2 regions of the Chromobacterium sp. CCUG 30098 genome follow, and region 1 is predicted to be linked to the other one. Evidence: riboswitches for the same ligand, from Rfam matches in the RefSeq annotation. Region 1 holds a riboswitch; the other holds the start of a gene.
The links. A riboswitch is a leader RNA that binds a small molecule or an ion and turns the genes downstream of it on or off. The one in region 1 is predicted to bind glycine.

Region 1 (7,532 bases):
GATCTGGGCAACGGCAAGTTCGACGGCGCCCACCTGGTCAACAACTTTGAAAAGCTGGACCCGGCCAACACCCTGTGGAAGAAGCCCTACAATCTGTACGCCAAGGTGGACACCGAGCGCGAACGCTATCTGGGCTTTGAACGCTGGTGGGGCGGCCACTACCTGCTGAACAAGCAGGAAATGGAATGGATTTCCCAGCAGCTCTTCGTGGGCAACCACCTGGTGGAAGGCAAGATCGTCAGCAGCGACCAGCACCGCGTGGACATGCGCAACATCCGCTCCCCCATCATCGTGTTCGCCTCCTGGGGCGACAACATCACCCCACCGCAGCAAGCGCTGAACTGGATACCGGACCTGTACGACAACGCGGAAGACATCCGCGACAACGAACAAACCATCATTTACTGCCTGCACAACAAGGTGGGCCACCTGGGCATCTTCGTCTCCGCCGGCATCGCCAACCGCGAACACAGCGAATTCGCCAGCGCGCTGGACCTGATCGACGTGCTGGCCCCCGGCCTGTACGAGGCCGTCATCGAGGACGTGGCGCCCAACACCCCCGGCCAGGAATACATCAAGGGCCGCTACATCATCCGTTTCGAAGCCCGCGAAGTGGCCGACATCCTGGCGCTGGACGACGGCCGCGAAGACGAACGCGCCTTTGAAGCGGTGCGCCGCGTCTCCGAAATCAACCAGGGCATTTACAACCGTTTCGTTTCCCCGGCCGTGCGCGCCGTCAGCAACGAAGCCAGCGCCCAATGGCTGCGCCAGCTCAACCCGGCGCGGCTGGAACGCACGCTGATCTCCCCGCTCAATCCCTGGCTCGGCTGGCTCAAACCCGCCGCGGAATACGTGCGCGCCCACCGCCAGCCGGTGAGCGCGGACAACCCCTTGTGGCGGTTGCAAGAACAGTGGTCCGGCTGGATGACGCAAAGCCTGGACCGCTACCGCGACCTGCGCGACGCCGCCACCGAACACTGCTTCAAAGCCGTGTACGAATCCCCGTGGCTGGCCTCCGTCGTGGGCGTGCAGCCCGCGCGCGAAGCCCGCGCCGCCCGCTGCGACAGCTGGAACAAACAGGAAAGGCTACAACTCAAGCGCCAGGTGCTGGACCCCGCTTACGAAAGCGGCTCCCTGGCCGACGGCTTCGTGCGCTTGCTCACCTATGTGGCGATTGGCCGCGGCATCATAGACGAGCGCCCGTTCAACGCCATCCGCCGCATCATGCGCGACATCCGCCACGAATACCCGCTGACCCTGATGGAGCTGAAAGACATCGCCCGCAAGCAGGTTTTCCTGGTGCGGCTGGACGAAGCCCGCGCGCTGGCCGGCCTGCCCAAGCTGCTGCCGGAAGAACACCGCCGCCGCCAGGCCTGGCAGCTGGCGCATGAACTGCTGGCGCTCAGCGGCGACATCGCCCCGGAACAACAGCTCAGGCTGGACCAAGCGGCCCACGCGCTGCAACTGGACACCCGCGCGCCGGCGGCGCCGGCCATCCTGCCGCCCGCCGAGCCGGCCATAGCGGCAGCCTCAACCGTTCCCGCCGCGGCCCCCGCCGCCAAGGCCAGCGCGCCCGCCAAGAAAGCGGCGCCGCCGCGCAAGCCGGCCGCCAAAGCCCCGGCCAAACCCACCGCCGGCAAGCCCAGCGCCGCTGCCGCCAAACCCGCCAGCAGCAAACCGGCCGCGGCCAAGCCGGCGCCCGGCAAGCCCCCGGCGGCCAAAACCGCCAAAGCGCCCGCGGGCAAAGCCAGCGTGGCCAAAGCCCCCGCAGCCAAAACCCCGGCCGCGCGCAAACCCGCCGCCGGCAAGGACGCGGCCAAGCCCAAAACGCCGAGCAACTAAGCATCAGCCAGCGCAAAAACGCCCGGACAGCCAAACCGCCGTCCGGGCGTTTTCATGTCGATACCGCACTGCAACATTTTTGCCTCGCCCCACGTATACAGTCGTTGACTGAACAATACAGCAAACGCTAATATCCTTGCCTGCTGCGGGAGAGAGGGGCATGCGCCCCCGCCGAAGACGCAAACTCCCATAATCGCTCAGGCAACAGTACCGCAGCCCATGGATACCAGCCGATTGGAGAGAGGCCCTAAGCGCCCGTTCATCATCTGCTACGCTTCAGCGAGAGCGCGTCGGATGATGTGACCGGCCCTTAGCCGCCCACCGAAGGGGCAAGTGACACCCGGCAAGGCCCGCACTGAGGCCGCGCCCGTCATCTAACTCTCAGGTAAAAGGACAAGGGGAGAGGCAATGCCGGCAGCGCCGCGCCCATGCGCAGCCCGCCGGCCGTGCTCAGAACGTGCTCACGATCTCGCGAGCAAGGACGAGACAAGGCGAAAACAGCTGAGAAAGCGGAATGTACACGTGGTACATGAGCATTTCGAAGCGGGTTTCAACGCCGTATCGTCGCAGCGCAGCAGATCGTGCACCAGCTCTCAAGGAAAACCCGTGTTCGAAACGCTTGCCCAGGCTGCGCGCCACCTGGCATGGCCCGCCCATTGCCAACCCATTTTCCCACCCGGCTTCGCCGCGCATCTCGGCGCCAGCCTGTTTGACCATTGCAACTACATGCTTACCCTGATCTATCTGATCGCCATCACCGCGGAAGCGATGACCGGCGCGTTGGCGGCCGGCCGCCGCAATATGGACATCTTCGGCGTTACCGTCATCGCCTTCCTCACCGCCCTGGGCGGCGGCACCGTGCGCGACATCGTGCTGGGCCGCTACCCGATAGGCTGGACCCAACACCCGGAATACGTCGGCCTGGTCATCGCCGGCGGCCTGGCCGCCGTGTTCGTGGCCCGCTATATGAAACGCCTGAGCCGTGTATTCCTGGTGCTGGACGCGCTGGGCCTGATCGCCTTCACCATCATAGGTTGCGGCGTGGCCCAGTCCATGGACTACCACCCGGTGGTGGTGGTGATGGCCGGCATGATCACCGGCATTGCCGGCGGCATCCTGCGCGACGTGCTGTGCAACCGCGTGCCGGTGGTCTTCCGCCAGGAGCTGTACGCCAGCGTCTCCTTCGCCGTGGCCCTGCTCTACCTGGGCCTGATAAAGCTGGGCGTGCCGCACGATCTCAACGTGCTGGCCAGCTTCGCCGTCGGCCTCGCCATCCGTCTGGCCGCCATCTGGCGCGAATGGAGGCTGCCGGTGTTCATGTATCGGCACGACCTGCATTAACTAACCCTAGCTGTTTCACCGCCGCGCCGCGGCATCAGGCTTGAATCCCCGCCAGCAGCAGGAACAAGGCCGCCTGGCTGGACACGCCCAGCTTGGCGTACAGATGGCGGCGGTGCACCTTGGCGGTTTCCAGCGAAATGCCCAGCTCGCGCGCCACGCCCTTGGTGGAGTGGCCGCCGAGTATCAGCAGCGCCACCTCCACCTCCCGCTTGGTCAACGGCGAGGAGCCCTGCGCGCGCAGCTCCTCCTCCAGTTCCCGTCGGCTCTGCCTGCCCGCCCTGGCCGCCGGCTGACGCAGCCCTTCGTCCATACGCGCGGCCAGCCGCGACAAGGGCAATAGCCAGGGCGCGAACAGATTGCAAACGCCCAATTCTTGCTCGCTGAAGCGGCGTTTGCTGCCCAGGGACAGGGACAGCACGCCCTCCGGCAACACTTGCAGAAACTGGATTTCATCCGCCACCACATTGCGCGAAAAGTAACGGCGAAAGTACTCCGTCTCCCGGAAACGGTCCGGCGCCACCTCGTCCAGCCGGTACACGCCGGCGGCCGGGCGCTTCAGCGCAAAACCGTAAAACGGGTCCAGCAGATACAGGCCGCGCCGGTAGTCGGCGAACAAATCGTCGGCGGCGTAATTGGCCGCGTGATCCGCCAGCACCCACGGCGGCGCCTCCTGGCGAAACAGCACCGCCACCCAGGTATCGAAACTCAGGCGTTCCCGTAGAAACGCGGCCAACCCTTGCCAAAAGGCCGCGTTGTCGACGCCGTCCAACAAGCGCCCCAATTGCTGGTGAAACACCAGATCCGCCACATTCAGCTGCATGCCAGCTACCCCGATCAGGTTAGTCCCGCCTTCCGCTCTAACGCTTTCGCGTGATGTCCGCCGCCAAGGGGACTGACTAGTATGGCTCCAGCCTGCGCGACAAGACCAGCCGTGATGTGAGCGCTTCCCCCACCCCGTCGCGCCGCCTGAACAGGAGTGATCGCCATGCCCACGCAGGATCTGTCCTACTGGCAAGACCGCGCCGCCGATTTGCGCTCGCCTTGCCTCGCCTTCATCAACGGCCGCTTCGTGCCCGCCGCCGACCGGCGCACCTTCACCGACATCAGCCCCATCCACGGCCGGCCCCTGGCCGAGATCGCCCGCTGCGGCGAGGCCGATGTCGAACGGGCGGCGCGGGCCGCCCGCGCCAGCTTCGAATCCGGCGTCTGGTCGCGCTGTCACCCGCGCCAGCGCAAGACCGTGCTGCAAAAACTGGCGGCGCTGATCCGCCGGCATGGCGACGAACTGGCGCTGCTGGACTGCCTGGACATCGGCAAGCCCATTGCCGATGCGCTCCATATCGATGTGCCGGGCGCCGCCGGCGTGTTCGACTGGTACGCCGAAGCCGCCGACAAGCTGTACGGCGAGGCCGCCCCCGGCGCCGACGACGCGCTGGCCCTGATCACCCGGGAACCGCTGGGCGTGGCGGCGGCGGTGATCCCGTGGAATTTCCCGCTGGACATGGCCGCGTGGAAGCTGGCGCCGGCGCTGATGGCCGGCAATAGCGTGATCCTGAAGCCGGCCGAGCAATCCCCGCTGTCGGCCTTGCGCCTGGCCCAACTGGCCCAAGAGGCCGGCCTGCCGGACGGCGTGCTCAACGTCTTGCCGGGCTACGGCGACGAGGTGGGGCGGCCGCTGGGCCTGCACCCGGACGTGGATTGCCTGAGCTTCACCGGCTCCAGCGAAGTGGGCAAAGCCTTTCTGCGCTACGCGGCGGACTCCAATATGAAAAGAGTGGCGCTGGAGTGCGGCGGCAAAAGCCCCAATCTGGTGTTCGATGACTGCGACCTGGACGCCGCCGCCCGGCGCGCCGCCTTCGGCGTTTTCTTCAATCAGGGCCAGGTGTGCTCGGCCAACTCGCGGCTCTTGCTGCAACGCTCCATTCAAGACGCCTTCCTGGAACGCCTGCTGCGCGAGGCGGCCGCGCTGCAACCGGGCAACCCGCTGGACCCGGCTACCCGCAGCGGCTGCATCGTCGACGCCCGCCAGGCGGAGCGCATCATGGCCCACATCGACCAAGCCCGCCGCCAAGGCGCCCGCCTGCTGTGCGGCGGCGAGCGCTTCAGCCTGGACGGCGGCGACTGCTACATCCGCCCCACCGTCTTCACCGATGTCCGCCCGGACATGGCGCTGGCGCGCGAGGAAGTCTTCGGCCCGGTGTTGGCGGTGATGCCCTTCGACACCGAAGCCGAGGCCGTGGCCATCGCCAACGACAGCCCTTACGGCTTGGCCGCCTCGGTGTGGACCCGAGACCTGTCGCGCGCCCACCGCGTGGCGCGCCGGCTACGCGCCGGCACCGTCTCGGTCAACGCCGTGGACGCGCTGGACCCCGGCCTGCCGTTTGGCGGCTGCAAGCAATCCGGCTTTGGCCGCGATCTGTCGCTGCACGCCATCGACCACTACACCCACCTCAAAACCACCTGGGTGCAATGGCAAGACGAATAAGCGCCGTCCCGCAGTCGGCACAACAAGATAGTAGGAGACACACCATGCGCACACCGCAAGCCCACCTTGCTCCGCCGCCGGCCCCCGCCCCTTTTCGCGCCAGCCTGGGCCTCGCCCCGCTGCTCGCCGTCGCCATCGGCCTCGTCGTATCCCAAGGCGTGATGGTGCTGATGCTGCAAGGCGCCGGCATGGCCGGCATCGGCTTTCTGATCCCGCTGAGCCTGGCCTTCCTGCTGGCGCTCTGCTACGCCGTATCCTTCTCCGAGCTGGCGCTGATGATTCCCCGCGCCGGCAGCCTCAGCAGCTACACCGAGGTGGCCCTGGGCCAGTTCCCCGCCATCCTGGCCACCTTTTCCGGCTATGTGGTGGTGGCGATGTTCGCGCTGTCGGCCGAACTCCTGCTGCTAGACCGCATCGTCAACCAGGTCTACCCCGGCGTCTTTCCCCTCAACGGCGTCGCCTACGGCGTGCTGCTGATCTTCACCCTGCTCAATCTGCTGGGCATCGATGTGTTCGCCCGCCTGCAATCGGCGCTGGCCCTGGTGATGATCGTCGCGCTGCTGGCGCTGGGCAGCACCGCGCTGAGCGGCGGCGGCCCGCCGGCGCTGGCCCAGGCCGCCAACAGCGACTGGAACCCGCTGGGCGCCGGCGTGCTGACGCTGGGAGCGCTGGCGATCTGGGGCTTTGTCGGCGCGGAATTCACCTGCCCGCTGGTGGAGGAAAGCCGCCGCCCGCAACGGGACATCCCGTTGGCGATGATGCTGGGCCTCAGCGTGATCTTCATCACCATCGCCCTCTACTGCATGGGCGCGCTCTACCACCTGCCGCGCGCCACCCTGACCGCCGCGCCGCTGCCGCACCTGCAATACGCCACCGCGCTGCTGGGCCAGGCCGGCAAGCTGACCGTGGTGGTGATCGCCTTCACCGCCACCTGCAGCACGCTCAACAGCTCCCTGGCGGCGGTGCCGCGCATGCTGTACGGCATGGCGTGCAACGGCCAGGTCTTTCCTCAGTTCAAACAGCTGAGCCGGCGCTACCGCACCCCATGGGTGGCGGTGCTCTTCGTCGCCCTGATCACCGGCGCGCCGGTGCTGCTGATGGGCGACGACCCCGACACCATAGGCCTGCTGTTGCTGGCGGCGGCCATCTCCTGGCTGCTGGCCTACATCATCTGCCACCTGGACGTGATCGCCCTGCGCCGCCGCTACCCCGCGCTGGCCCGCCCCTTCAAAACCCCGTTCTACCCGCTGCCGCAATGCCTGGGCATCGTCGGCATGCTGATCGCCATCTACCACGTGTCGCCCAGCCCGGACATGAGCGCCGCCATCTTCGCCAGCGCCGGCCTCGTGCTGGGCCTGGTGTCCTTGATCGCCGTCCTGTGGATCAAGCTGGTGATGCGCAAGCCGCTGTTCCGCCCGGAACCATTGGACCAGGCGCTGACCCGGCACTAGCCAAACGCCTAACGCCGGCCCCGTCCGGCCCCACCCCCAAGCAGGAGACCGTCATGACCACTTCCACGCCCCGCCGCAGCACCCGCGACTACCAGCAACTGGACGCCGCCCACCACATCAACGCCTTTCTAGACCAGAAAGCCCTGAACCAAGAGGGCCCACGGGTGATGGCCGAGGGCCGGGGCGTGTATCTGTGGGACACCGACGGCAAGCGCTACCTGGACGGCATGTCCGGCCTGTGGTGCACCCAGGTGGGCTACGGCCGGCAGGAGCTGATTGCCGCCGCCGCCCGGCAACTGCAACAGCTCAGCTACTACAATGTGTTCTTCCACACCACCCACCCGGCGGTGAACGAACTATCCGAGCGGCTGTTCTCCCTGCTGCCCGGCGACTACCGTCACGTGATCTACACC
Region 2 (7,532 bases), on a different contig from region 1:
GCTCACCGCCGCCGGCGCGATCTGCCTGGCCTTGGTGTTCGCCCGACTGGCGGCCATCCTGCCCAAGGAAGGCGGGCCGTACGCCTATATTCATGAAGCCTTCGGCGGTTTCGCCGGCTTCTGGATCGCCTGGGGCTACTGGATTGCGCTGTGGGCCGGCAATGCGGCCCTGGCGGTGGCCGCCACCAGCTATATGCAGGTATTCGTTCCGGCGCTGGGCCACAATAATGTGTTGGCCGGCGTGTTCGCCATCAGCCTGATCTGGATCGTCACCTGGATCAACAGCCGCGGCGCGCGCAGTTCCGGCCTGGTGGCGGTGACGACCACCTTGCTCAAGCTGTTGCCGCTGGCCGCCGTCACCTTCATCGGCTTTTTCCACATGCAGCCGGACAATATCGTGTTCAACCCTCACGACAAGCCGCTGCTCAGTTCGGTGTCCGCCACCATGGCGCTGACCTTGTGGGCCTTCCTGGGGCTGGAATCGGCGTCGGTGCCGGCAGGCGACGTGATCGAGCCGGAAAAAAACATTCCGCGCGCCACGGTGCTGGGCACTCTGATCGCCACCGTGCTCTACATCCTGTCCACGGTGGCCTTGATGGGCTTGATGCCGCCGGCGATGCTGGCCGCCTCCCAGGCGCCCTTTGCCGACGCCGCCCGGCTGATGTGGGGCGATTGGGGCTATTACCTGGTGGGTTTCGGCGCCATCGTGTCCTGCTTCGGCGCGCTCAACGGCTGGAGCCTGATGCAGGCGCACGTGCCGGCCGCGGCCGCGCACGACGGTCTGTTTCCCCGCCGTTTCGCCCAGATGAACCGCGAGGGCGTGCCCATTTTCGGCCTGCTGCTGTCCAGCGGGCTGGTGACGGTGCTGATGGCGATGAAGTACGCCGGCGGCGACGGCGGCGTCAAGATTTTCGAGTTCATCATCCTGCTGGCCACCGCCACCACTTTGCTGCCCTACGCCTTTTGCTCGATGGCCTTGCTCGCCATCATGCTGATGCGCCCCCAGCAGTTCCAGCGCAAGGACTTCCTGGCGCCGCTGTGCTTCGCCGGCGTGGGTTTCGCCTATTCGGTCTGGGCCTTGTACGGCTCCGGCGCCGACATCGTGATGTGGGGCATGATTCTGCTGCTGCTGGGCTTGCCGGTCTATGTCTGGCAGGTGAAGGAGCGTTACGCCGATCCTTCATGAAGGAGAGGCGATGTCGGATCCCAAACGCGGCTTAGGCCGCGTTTTCTTTTTGCGCAAGCCTATCGTCATGAGTCAACGGGCTTGCCTATGCCGCCGGCTGGTGGCCTACTAGGGCGCTTTGCTTTCAGACCGGGAGTTGCCATGAGGATAAGCGCCGCCGATCACGCGCTCGTCGCCATCGATTTCACCTATCCGCTGCCGGACGCGCAGACGCTGGCGCGGATGCGGGCGGAGAACGCGCCCTGCGCGCTTGAGCGCGCGGACGGCCTGTTTCCGGAAAACAGCTATTACCGCGCCGGCCGCAAAGGCTGCGCCGAAGGCATGTCGGCGCGCTCCTTTGTCGCGCGCCGTTTGCGCGAGACGGCGGCGCGGCTGGCGCCGGAGTACGGCTTGCTGCTGTTCGACGCCTACCGTAGCCGTGAAACCCAGGCGGATCTGTTTCAGATGGTGCTGGACGATGTGCGCGCCGCGCACCCGGACTGGGACGCGGCGGCGGTGGAGCGGCAGGCGCGACTGTTCGCCGCCCACCCGGACGACACCGCCCGTTTCGCGGTGTTGCCGCACAATTCCGGCGGCGCCGTGGACCTGGCGATCTGCCGGATGGACACGGGCGAGATCTGCGATTTCGGCACGGCCTTCGACGCGGCGGAGCCGGCGTCGCGCACCGATTTCTTCGAAGCGCCGCATGATCCGGCCCTGGGTTTTTCCTCCGAGCGCTGGCTGACGGTGCGTCACAATCGCCGCGTCTTGTTCAATCTGATGAAGCAGGCCGGTTTCAGCAATTATGCCGAGGAATGGTGGCATTACGATCTGGGCGACTGCCTGTGGGGGCAGGCGCTGGGCGTGGATTGGATCTATCCGTCGATGGAGGCCGAGCCGGAGAGGCCGGCCTGATCGCCAGGGCCGCCGCGCGGGCGCAGCGGCCCATGGCCTGGCGCTAGCCGGTCAGCGCCTTCAACCAGACCAGCGCGGCGCTGGCGCCCGCGTCCGGCACGCCCAGCGCCCGTTCGCCCAGATAGCTGGCCCGGCCCAGGCGCGGCCGCATGGAGGCGGTTGCCGCGCAGCCGCGCTCCGCCGCTGTCAGCGCCGAACGCCAGGCCGTCTCCGGAGCCTGTCCGGCGTCCAGGGCGGAGGCGAAAGCGTCGGCGGCGGGGGACAAGGCGTCCAGCATGGTGCGGTCGCCCACTTGCGCACCGCCCAGTTCCGCGACGGCGGCGACGCCGTCCAGAAAGGCGGCCGCCCAGTCCTTCGGGGTGGGCGGGGTCGTCGTGTCCAGCCGCCGCGCCGCGCGCAGCAGGGCGGTGGAGTAGAAGGGCCCGGAGCTGCCGGCGATGGCCTGGCGCAAGGCCTGGCCGACCGCGCGCAGCGCCGTGGCGGGGTCGCTCCAGGCGCTGTCGGGCAAGGCCCGGATCGCGGCCGCGCCGCGCTGCATGCTGACGCCCAGATCTCCATCCCCGGCGGCGCCGTCCAGTTCGGTCAACAGCGGCTCGGCGGCGTCCAGCGCGTCGGCCGCGGCCCAGGCCGCGGCGCGCAAACGGGGATCGGCCGCGGCGGCCGAGGGCGTGAAAGCGTCGCGCGGCGGCGCGGCGCGCAGCTGGCGTTGCGCCGGCAGACGGCCTGAGCCGGGCCAGGCCGGCGCCAGGGTGGTTTGATCCAGCCAGTTGAGGCGCTGTTCGTCCAGCGCCATCAGGGACAAGGAGCAGCCGGGCATTTCCAGCGCGGTCATGAAGTTGCCGCTCCAGGCGCGTTCCACCTGTAGGCCGCGCAGGCGCAGATGCGCCAGCGCGGCGCGGGCGACGATGGCCAGCTCCATCGGCGGCGTGCCGCCCAGGCCGTTGACCAGCAGCGCCACCCTGTGTCCCGAACGCCAGCCGCGGTCTTGCAAGATGGCGTCCAGCAGCGTCGCGCACAAATCGGCGGCCGATGGCGTCGCCACGCGGCGCACGCCGGCTTCGCCGTGTATGCCCAGGCCCAGTTCCGCCTCCCCGCTGTCCAGTTGAAAGCCCGGGCGGCCGGTGGCCGGCACCGTGCAGGCGCCCAGGCCCACGCCCATGGTGGCCACCTGTTCCGCAGCCTGCCGCGCCGCGGCGGCGACCTCGGCCAGGCCGGCGCCGGAGGCGGCCGCCGCGCCGGCGATCTTGTGCACCAGCACCGTGCCGGCGATGCCGCGCCTGCGCGCCGGCTCCACGGTGTCGCGAAGCGCCACGTCGTCGGCCACCACCACGCTGTCGACGGCGATGCCCTCGGCGCGGGCCAGTTCCGCCGCCAGGCCGAAGTTGAGCCGGTCGCCGGTGTAGTTCTTGACGATGAGCAGCACGCCCTTGGGGCCGGCGACGGCGCGGATCGCCGCCAGCACGGTGTCTACGCTGGGCGAGGTGAACACGTCGCCCACCGCGGCGGCGTCCAGCATGCCGTGGCCGATGTAGCCGGCGTGGGCCGGTTCGTGGCCGCTGCCGCCGCCGGAAATCAGCGCCACCTTGTCGCGCAGGCCGCCGGCGGGAAGGTCCGCCCGCAGCAAGACATTTTCTTCCTCGAGCAGCGCCAGGCCGGGCAGGGTGTCGGCCAGGCCTTCCAGCATCTCCCGCGCCACATGGCGCGGATCGTTGATCAGTTTTCGCATCGCGGTTTCCTTTCCAGATCGGATAGAGATCGTGCTTGGTCAAGATGGATGTCATCTTACGATCAGCGCCGGCGCAATGGGGTGGTCATCTATTTTTTGATCGATAAGGAAATGAAATATGTTCGTAATCGATCTTAAACGAAGCAATGCTGGTTCAATGTTTTGCGGTTTCGAATATTTTAAGTCATTGTTTAAGTTGAAGATAAACACGGCTTGCCAAGCCCCGGTCCAGCAACCATAATCTGGCTCGTCATGCAGGAGAGAGTGGCCGTCCGCGCCACCGCCGAAGGCGCAAGCGCACCCGCAATCGCTCAGGCAAAAGGACTGCATCATCGGACTGGCCGCAGCCAGTTCGCCGAATCTGGAGAGCGGCATCCGCGGATGCCCACCGAAGGGGCTAACGGCCGCAAGGCCGGAAAATCTCAGGTGCAGGGACAGAGGGGTGTAGGGAATAGAGCAACACTACACGCTTTTGCTAAGGACGCACCGATGACGGCCCCGAAACGCACCCCCCTGTTTGAATCCCATATCGCCGCCGGCGCCAAGATGGTCGATTTCGCCGGCTGGGAAATGCCCATCCATTACGGCTCCCAACTCAAGGAACATGAGATCGTGCGCAGCGACGCCGGCATGTTCGACGTTTCCCATATGACGGTGCTGGACATCAGCGGCCCGGACGCCAAAGTCTGGCTGCAGCGCTTGATCGCCAACGACGTGGCCAAGCTCGGCTTCGAAGGCAAGGCGCTGTATTCCGGCATGCTCACCCCCGACGGCACCGTGGTGGACGATCTGATCGTCTATCTGACCTCCTACGGCTACCGCATGGTGATCAACGCCGGCACCACCGACAAGGACCTGGCCTGGATGGAAGGGCGCAAGGCGGATTTCGACGTGGACATCAAGGTGCGCCGCGATCTGTCCATCCTGGCGGTGCAGGGCCCGCAGGCCATCGCCAAGGTCTGCGCGGTCAAGCCCGAGCTCGCCGACGTCATCCAGGCCTTGAAGCCCTTCCAAGGCCAGCCCGCCGGCGATTGGTTCTATGCCCGCACCGGCTACACCGGGGAAGACGGCCTGGAAGTGATGCTGCCCGGCGTTGAGGCCGCGGCCTTTTTCCAGCAACTGCAGGCCGCCGGCGTGGCGCCGATAGGCCTGGGCGCGCGCGACACGCTGCGCCTGGAGGCCGGCATGAATCTCTACGGCCACGATATGGATGAAACCGTTTCCCCGCTGGAGGCCGGCATGGGCTGGACCATCGCCTGGGAACCGGCGGAGCGCGATTTCATCGGCCGCAAGGCGCTGGAGGCGCAGAAAGCCGCCGGCCTGAAAACCAGGCAAGTGGGCCTGGTGCTGGAAGGCCGCGGCGTGCTGCGCGAAGGCCTGAAAGTGGTGGTGGAAGGCGTAGGCGAGGGCGTGATCACCAGCGGCACCTTCTCGCCCACCCTCAAACACTCCATCGCGATCGCGCGCGTGCCGGCCGGCACCGGCGATACGGCGCTGGTGGACCTGCGCGGAACCTTGACCGAGGTGCGCGTGGTCAAAATGCCGTTCGTGCGCAACGGCAAAAAAGTTTTCGCCTGAGCGGCGTGCTTGGGCAGGCCGCGCGACGCGGCCGGGAATATCGTTTAAGACCTGGATTTGACTGGAGACACTCATGAGCAACATCCCCGCCGAACTCAAATACGTTGAAAGCCACGAATGGCTGCGCCTGGAAGCCGACGGCTCCGTGACCGTGGGCATTACCGAGCACGCGCAGGAACTGCTGGGCGACATCGTTTTCGTCGAATTGCCGAAAGTGGGCGCCAAGCTCGCCAAGGAAGAGCAGGCCGGCGTGGTGGAGTCGGTGAAAGCCGCTTCCGACATCTACTGTCCGATTGCCGGCGAAGTGCTGGCCATCAACGAGGAACTGGAAGCCGAACCGGAACTGGCCAACGGCGAGCCCTACGGTGCTGGCTGGTTCTTCAAGATCAAGCCGGCGGATCCGGCGGACCTGGACGCCCTGATGGACGCCGCCGCCTACGCCAAGGAAATTGGCGCCTGATGGTGAAAACCGCCTCGCAGTCCTAATCGGCCGCGAGGCGTTTTTTTCGCCCGGATATCCAGCAACACCCGATTGGCCGCGCAAGCCGCGGCGCGGACGGCAAGCACAGAAGGTCCCGTACTCATGTCTCTCTCCGAACTTTTCAACCGCAAAGAATTCATCTCCCGCCACATCGGCCCGTCCGACGCCGAGCGCGAGCAAATGCTGGCCGCCATCGGCGTGGCCTCCATCGATGAACTGGTGGCGCAGACGCTGCCGGCCGACATTCACCTGAACCGCAAGCTGGAGCTGCCGGATCCGATGCCGGAAGCCGAGGCGCTGGCCGCGCTGAAGGCCGTCGCCGCCAAGAACGTGGTCAATAAATCCTTCATCGGCCAGGGCTATTACCCGGTGCTGACCCCGACGGTGATCCTGCGCAATCTGCTGGAAAACCCGGGCTGGTACACCGCTTACACTCCGTATCAGGCCGAGATCGCCCAGGGCCGTCTCGAAGCCTTGCTGAACTTCCAGCAAATGGTGATAGACCTGACCGGTCTGGAACTGGCCAACGCCTCCTTGCTGGACGAGGCCACCGCCGCCGCCGAGGCGATGGCGATGGCGCGCCGCGTGTCCAAGGCCAAGTCCGGCCGGTTCTTCGTAGACAGCCGCGTGCTGCCGCAAACCCTGGACGTGATGCGGACCCGCGCCAAGTACTTCGGCTTCGAGCTGGTGCAGGGCCATCCGGAAGAGGCGGGCAAGGGCGAATACTTCGGCGCCCTGTTCCAATATCCGGGCGAAGCCGGCGACCTGATCGACCTGACCCCGCACATCGCCGCGGTCAAGGCCAAGGGCGCGGTGGCGGTGGTGGCCGCCGACATCATGGCCTTGGTGGCGTTGAAATCGCCGGGCGAGATGGGCGCGGACGTGGCCATCGGCAATACCCAGCGCTTCGGCGTGCCCATGGGCTTCGGCGGCCCGCACGCCGCTTACTTCGCCTTCAAGGACGAGATGAAGCGCTCTGCGCCGGGCCGCATCATCGGCGTGTCGGTGGACGCCAAGGGCAAGACCGCGCTGCGCATGGCGCTGCAGACCCGCGAGCAGCATATCCGCCGCGAAAAGGCCAACTCCAATATCTGCACCAGCCAGGTGCTGCTGGCCAATATCGCCGGCATGTACGCGGTGTACCACGGTCCGGAAGGCGTCAAGCGCATCGCCGCCCGCATTCACCGCCTGGCGGCCATTTTCGCCCACGCGGTCAAGGCCGCCGGCGGCAAGCTGGTGTTCGACCGCTTCTTCGACACGGTGCAGGTTGAGGCGCCCAAGGCCGAGGTGGTGTATCAGGCGGCGCTGGCCGCCGGCTACAATCTGCGCCGCGCCGGCGGCAATGTGCTGGGCGTCGCCTTCCACGAGGCGGCCAGCGAGGCCGATCTGGCTCGTCTGATCGAAATATTCACCGGCAAGAGCGCCGACATCGCCGCGCTGGACGCCGCGGCCGCCGACGCGATTCCGGTCGGACTGAAGCGCGAATCCGCCTTCATGAGCCACCCGGTGTTCAACACCCATCATAGCGAGCACGAGATGCTGCGCTATATGAAGAAGCTGGAAAGCCGCGATCTGGCGATGAATCATTCGATGATCTCGCTGGGCAGCTGCACCATGAAGCTGAACGCCACCAGCGAAATGATTCCGATCACCTGGCCGGAGTTCGC

Region 2: another riboswitch for glycine. It lies ahead of gcvT (glycine cleavage system aminomethyltransferase GcvT); the one in region 1 lies ahead of QUG03_RS20980 (trimeric intracellular cation channel family protein).

The regions. Positions count from the first base shown of each region.
Region 1 covers NZ_JAUCGS010000012.1:64,586-72,117, forward strand. Annotated here, with positions in the region: gene QUG03_RS20970 (DUF3141 domain-containing protein) at 1-1,842, shown strand, start outside; glycine riboswitch at 1,979-2,065, shown strand; glycine riboswitch at 2,067-2,249, shown strand; gene QUG03_RS20975 (hypothetical protein) at 2,293-2,559, opposite strand; gene QUG03_RS20980 (trimeric intracellular cation channel family protein) at 2,569-3,183, shown strand; gene QUG03_RS20985 (LuxR C-terminal-related transcriptional regulator) at 3,218-4,003, opposite strand; gene QUG03_RS20990 (aldehyde dehydrogenase) at 4,169-5,668, shown strand; gene QUG03_RS20995 (APC family permease) at 5,713-7,119, shown strand; gene QUG03_RS21000 (aspartate aminotransferase family protein) at 7,173-7,532, shown strand, end outside.
Region 2 covers NZ_JAUCGS010000003.1:364,038-371,569, forward strand. Annotated here, with positions in the region: gene QUG03_RS09950 (amino acid permease) at 1-1,186, shown strand, start outside; gene QUG03_RS09955 (M15 family metallopeptidase) at 1,328-2,080, shown strand; gene QUG03_RS09960 (dihydroxyacetone kinase family protein) at 2,124-3,806, opposite strand; glycine riboswitch at 4,052-4,143, shown strand; glycine riboswitch at 4,158-4,254, shown strand; gene gcvT (glycine cleavage system aminomethyltransferase GcvT) at 4,296-5,384, shown strand; gene gcvH (glycine cleavage system protein GcvH) at 5,458-5,844, shown strand; gene gcvP (aminomethyl-transferring glycine dehydrogenase) at 5,968-7,532, shown strand, end outside.